DNA from 2 places in the Paenibacillus sp. EC2-1 genome. Region 2 is predicted to be linked to the other one. Evidence: predicted binding sites of a transcription regulator. Region 2 holds the regulator's gene; the other holds the start of a gene.
What was found. The regulator CtsR, encoded in region 2, represses protease genes until heat stress. The targets are predictions, from matches to a motif close to ATGGTCAATAAAGGTCAAACA.

Region 1: clpP (ATP-dependent Clp endopeptidase proteolytic subunit ClpP) is a predicted target of CtsR. The motif match lies at 1,909-1,929, and genes of this name have one in related genera.

Annotation. Positions count from the first base shown of each region.
Region 1 covers NZ_CP186006.1:270,883-274,036, forward strand. Annotated here, with positions in the region: gene ACK8P5_RS01470 (PdaC/SigV domain-containing protein) at 1-548, shown strand, start outside; gene ACK8P5_RS01475 (hypothetical protein) at 652-1,134, opposite strand; gene clpP (ATP-dependent Clp endopeptidase proteolytic subunit ClpP) at 1,232-1,828, opposite strand; tRNA gene ACK8P5_RS01485 (tRNA-Arg) at 1,998-2,072, opposite strand; gene ACK8P5_RS01490 (sugar-binding transcriptional regulator) at 2,418-3,154, shown strand, end outside.
Region 2 covers NZ_CP186006.1:4,842,764-4,845,917, reverse strand. Annotated here, with positions in the region: gene ACK8P5_RS22910 (ABC transporter ATP-binding protein) at 1-30, shown strand, start outside; gene ACK8P5_RS22905 (hypothetical protein) at 27-773, shown strand; gene ACK8P5_RS22900 (CtsR family transcriptional regulator) at 1,067-1,528, shown strand; gene ACK8P5_RS22895 (UvrB/UvrC motif-containing protein) at 1,556-2,074, shown strand; gene ACK8P5_RS22890 (protein arginine kinase) at 2,144-3,154, shown strand, end outside.

The sequences.
Region 1 (3,154 bases), 890 kb from region 2:
AAATCCTAAATACAACAGCGGTTGTAAATTATCCAGTCATTAGTGGTTTAGAGAATGAAGAGGCCCAGACGAAAATCAACAATGTGCTGAAAAAGAATATGGAAAATGTGTTCGACGCAGCTGAAGGAGACGTGGGCACACTCCCTCCATCCGGAAGCGATTATCCGTATGAGTTCCAAGGGGACTTTGTTGTACATTACAATGCCAATGGCTTATTAAGCATCACGACAAGTGAATACTCCTATACAGGTGGAGCGCACGGGATGACCTTCCGCAATAGCTATACGTTCTCGCTCAAGGATGGAAAGCAGTTGAAGCTTGGTGATTTCATCAACATGCAAGGCAAGAACAAGCAGAAGCTGAACAATCTTGTCCTGAACAAAATGAAAGAAGATGGCGGCTACCTTGGCGGTTTTAAAGGGGTGCCTACAGATGCTCAGTTCTATCTGAAGGATAATGCAGCTGTTCTGTATTTCTCGTTATATGAATACACAGCATACGCTTATGGTTTCCCGGAGTTTGAGCTGAAGTTGAAGGAATGGAAATAGCAGTATTTGAGACTGTGAAAAATAAGGGGCAGAAGCCAAGAAATTGGCCTCTGCCCTTGCTTTATTTCGGTCTATTTTTGACTTCGCTCGATTGAAGGTCTCATTATTTCTCCTGAACGATGGGTGTATTCTTGCTGCGGAAACGGCCGAGTGAATAACCGAGTAATCCTGCTGCGAGAGCAATCAGGGTGCACAAGAGTACAAGGGTTAGGTCCGATGGAATATTTAGAAATAATCGGAGTCCGTAAAGAGGGAAGAAATAAATAAAGGAAACGGGGAGAAGTATGATGAATGATTTTGTCAAATAACCTAATGCAAAAACTAAAATACCCGCTATCCAGTACAGGGAAAACCAGCGAACAAAATAAGATTGGCTTTTTATTCCGAGCAACAGGCCAAGCAGAAATAGTAGTATGACAGCAAAGACAGATGCAACTGTGTGTTGTATATCAGGTGTATTTCCTTTAAACGCAGGAAGCATGTTGATTATGGAAAATGGGATTGAACAGAGGGGAAGTAGTAGAATCAAGGATAATCGGTTACCCACTAGAGTCATCACTCCGATCGCAATATTATTTAAACCCAATTATATCCATAAAATACATGGGGTGTCTAAATATTTCATGCCAAAAAGGCTAACATCCGCATATCAACGGATATTAGCCTCTTATTGTTGCAAAATGTTAGATACCTTGCGGCGGCGTGCTCTCAAGAACTTGGTCGATCAGACCGTATTCCTTCGCTTCAGCAGCAGTCATGAAATAGTCACGATCCGTATCTTTCTCAATACGCTCAAGCGGTTGACCTGTGCGCTCTGCAAGAATATGGTTCAGCTTATCGCGCATCTTCAGGATGCGGCGGGCGCGGATTTCGATATCCGTTGCTTGCCCTTGAGCTCCACCAAGCGGCTGGTGAATCATAACTTCACTGTTAGGAAGCGCAAAACGTTTACCCTTAGCGCCTGCATTCAGCAGGAATGCTCCCATGGAAGCAGCCATGCCGACACAGATGGTTGACACGTCAGGTTTGATAAACTGCATTGTATCGAATATGGCCATACCAGCGGTGATTGATCCGCCAGGGCTATTGATGTAAAGGTGAATGTCCTTCTCCGGGTCCTCAGCTGTCAAGAACAGCATTTGTGCAATGATGGCATTGGCAACTACGTCATTCACGTCGGAGCCGAGGAAGATGATGCGATCTTTCAGCAATCTGGAATAGATGTCGTACGCGCGCTCACCGCGGTTGCTTTGTTCAACGACCATAGGTATGAAACTCATATAAAAAACCTCCTCATTAAATGCATTCCTCATTAAAATACTGTTACCGTATTACCCACATAATAAACAATTTCAACCATAAAGTCAAAGAAAGTCAAACTATTGGGTAAAAAAAAGAGCCGTCATGGGCACTTGTGGGTAAACAATATATAGAAGTTATGAAAATAAATGGCGCGCCCGCGAGGAATCGAACCTCGATCTCAGGCTCCGGAGGCCTACGTCATATCCATTGGACCACGGGCGCAAAATAGCAACGAAGATGATTATACCGCATCTTTTTCGAAAAGACAAGAACAGTGCCAAAGATTCTAATAAGCATGGCTGATGAGAGCGAGACAGAATCCATCTGTATATGAAGAAATTCACACCTTTTGGGAGATACTGTATATGACTTTGACAGTTGTGTATCCACTTTAAGGACAACCTCTTCCTGATGCATAAGAATGCTTAGGGTTGAGAAATATACATTCGGAACACTTGCAACCTCCATAAATATTGGTTAGAATAAGGGTGGGACTTAAAACGCTTGACTGGGACATTTTGCGACCATCGGTAGAAGGTCCAAGACGAAGTTGCAGGAGTGGAAAGCATGCGTAACTTATTAGAATTACAAGAGCAGCTTCTGCCCGATCTCATGGACATTCTCAAGCGAAGATATACGATCCTTCATCAGATCATGTTATCTGGAATGGTGGGGCGCAGGACGCTCGCGGCATCACTGTCAATGACCGAACGTGTGCTGAGGGCCGAAACGGACCTACTGAAAGCACAAGGGCTCATCGAGATTGAGACGCTTGGGATGAGGATTAGCAGTAGCGGACAGAACTTACTTGACCAGCTTGAGCCTGTCATGAATGATTTGTTCGGATTAGCTGATCTGGAGGATAAGATCCGCGAGGCTTACGGGCTGCGTAAAGTAGTGGTTGTCCCCGGTGATAGTGAGTCTTCAGCTGATGTGAAACGTGAACTTGGCAGAGCAGGTGCAAGAACATTACTTAACTATGTCAATAGCGGAGACATCATTGCTGTAACAGGTGGATCAACGCTCGCTGAAGTAGCTGAGCAGATGTCACCGCCGTCAGCTGGTCCTTTAACAGGTTCGTGGTTTGTACCTGCAAGGGGCGGTTTGGGCGAGAGTATGGAGATTCAAGCCAATACTATCGCATCTAAGATGGCGAAGAAGGTAGGAGCCGAATATCGGCTATTGCATGTACCAGATCTGTTGAGCGACGATGCCTATCAGTCACTGGTTCAGGATCACCATATCCGGGACATTGTGAATGTGATACGTCGATCATGTGTTATTGTTCACGGTATAGGAGATGC
Region 2 (3,154 bases):
GAAATGTTCAAAGAGGTGTTCGCAGAATGATGAAACTGTTGAAATACGACTGGAAACGAAATTCGAATGTAATTCTTGGTCTTATGACCGTTCTGTTGATCTCAGAAACACTGTTTACATCGATCGGTTATACACGTGGATGGGAATTATGGCTCTTGGTGCTCTTGAGCATGCTAGCTTATGGTATAGTGAGTACGATCCTGCTGGTAATTATCTGCAGAACATTTGATCAGAATATTAAGTTATATAATCGCCGCCTCTTACCCATTCGATCTATATGGACTATCGTATCGTCGTTAATACAGGCCTGGATCAGTACAGTGATTGTTATGATATTGGTGATTATTCACTTATGGATATTCTGGAACATTGGAAGCCTAGGCAAAATAATAAACCTCCCCCGTTTAATTACTTCGGATTATGTATTAATGGCATTGGGTGGTGGTTGGAAATATACATTTGTTATGATCACTATCTTTTTCTCGATCGTAGTAGCCCGTGCAATTCGCAAGCAGTGGGGATTATGGTTCAGCATCGTGCTCTTTTTTATCATTCAAAATGTAATACAGTGGATGGAGTACAAAATCTTCACTTCAGATAGTGGATGGGTGGGTCAAACATTCTCCATTCGAATTGAAGAGGGGGGGACTGGAACTCCAATTACCAATGAGACTTTTCAAATCCCATGGGGACCGTTTATATTTGAAATACTTCTCGCCGGAGTACTTATATATGCTATGGTTAAATTGATCGATCGTAAGGTGGAAGTATAATACCCATCATCATATGTAAGACCTCGCTAGAATAATGGCGGGGTCTTTTTATTTTGGTAGATGGAGTGGTATGCGGAATATTTTCACTTTTTAACGGTTAGACTGAAAGAGAAGCCCCCTTGGCAAAATAAAAAATTGTGTTATAATAAATTTAAAGTCAAAGAAAGTCAAAGTCAGCAATAAAGGATTCAATGAAGCGCCAAGTTGGTTAAAATTAAAGTATCGGCAAGACTCTGTGAGGACGTGTAAGATCAATACGGCTTAGCGTTTCAAGCAGTGGAGGATGAATAATCATGCGTAATATCTCTGATATTATCGAACAATATTTGAAGGGTATTTTGCAAGAAAGCTCGGAGGGAACGATTGAGATCCAGCGTAATGACCTTGCGGAGAAATTCTCATGCGTCCCTTCCCAGATTAATTATGTCATTAGTACCCGTTTTACATTAGAGAAAGGGTACTTGGTGGAAAGTAAACGTGGCGGAGGAGGCTATATACGTATTCAACGTATTGAGTTGCCGAAGCATACAGCTCTTCACCATCACTTGCATCACTCTATAGGAAATCTCATTGATCAGACAGTAGCAGAGGGGCTGATTTACCAGCTCGAAGAATCGCGGTTTTTGACGATGCGTGAAGCTTGCCTCATGCGGGCAGCAATCTCAAGGGAATGTCTGAACGTTAAACTTCCTTATCGAGATGAGCTTCGTGCGAGAATTATGAAGGCGATGCTTGTTTCTTTGTTGGGTAAATGAGTCTTTGTTAAAAGGAGGGTCATGAATATGGTGTGTCAAGAATGCGGTAAACGGCCGGCGACGCTCCATTTCACCAAGATTGTAAACGGAGAGAAGACGGAATTCCATTTCTGTGAAACTTGTGCCCGTGAAAAAGGGGAATTGATCCCTGGGACGTCGAATGGTTTCTCTATTCACAGTCTTTTGTCAGGTCTGCTTGATCTCGATCCTACGGGAAAAGGTCAAACTCAGGGTTCTAGGGGGCCTCAAGCACCCCGTTGTGAGGAATGCGGTATGACCTATTCACAATTCAGCAAGCTTGGCCGTTTTGGCTGTAGCTCTTGTTACAAATATTTCTCTGATCGCTTGGATCCACTTTTCAAAAGGGTTCACGGTAATACCACACATGTAGGTAAGATCCCCAAACGAAGTGGTGGTAAGATCCAAGTGAAACGTAAAATTGATGAGCTTAAGAAGGAACTGCAGTATAAAATCCTTCAAGAGGAGTTTGAAGAAGCTGCTGAAATCCGTGATCAGATCCGTGAGCTCGAGAAGAGTATGGCTTAAGTCTATGGACTACAATACTGCACTTGAAGCGAGCATTTTGCAAAATGCTGAAGGTAGGAGGAATGCGTGATGTCGAATCTTCGGTTTACCGAACAAGCGCTGAGCGAATGGATGCGCGGAAACGGTCAGGATTCTGATATAGTCATCAGCACCCGGGTTCGGGTGGCGCGCAATTTGCAGCATCTTCCTTTTCCGCTGCTTGCGACAGGCGAGCAGTCGGGAGAAGTGCTTGAGCGCCTGACAGGTGTTTTAAAGGATCAGGAAGAATTACAAGATCTGGGTCCTTTTCATACCATTCGTTTAGATGAGATTGATGGATTGGATAAGAGAGTGTTGGTTGAGAAGCGACTCATTAGTCCAAGTCTCGCTGATGAATCGAGAAATGGAGCGGTGATACTTACGGAAGATGAATCGGTAAGTATCATGATTAATGAAGAGGATCACTTACGAATCCAGTGCTTGTATCCGGGCTTCCAAGTGCATGAGGCTTGGGAGAGAGCGACGAAGCTAGATGATTTGTTCGAAGCCAAAGTTGATTATGCTTTTGACGACAAAAGAGGGTATCTTACAAGCTGCCCTACAAATGTCGGAACAGGGCTTCGTGCTTCTGTCATGATGCATCTGCCTGCGCTTGTGATGACTCAGCAGATCAACCGCATTTTGTCAGCTGTCTCTCAGGTGGGACTGACGGTACGTGGCATCTATGGTGAGGGCAGTGAGGCTGTAGGGAATTTATTTCAGATTTCCAATCAGATTACACTAGGGCAGACTGAGTCTGAAATTATAGAGAATCTGCACAGTGTCGCAATGCAAATCATAGAACATGAGAAGAATGCTCGTGAGCGATTAATTAGCGAATCGAAACTTCGGATTACCGATCGCGTGATGCGATCATACGGTATATTATCTTATGCTGAGGTTATGGAGTCGAAAGAAGCAGCTCAGCGATTATCTGATGTAAGGCTTGGCGTTGATCTCGGCCTACTTAATGGTCCACCAAGTTCAGTTATGAATGAACTTAATGTCATGACCCAGCCGGGTTTTTTACAGAAAAGATTTGGTGAAACAATGAATCACAAT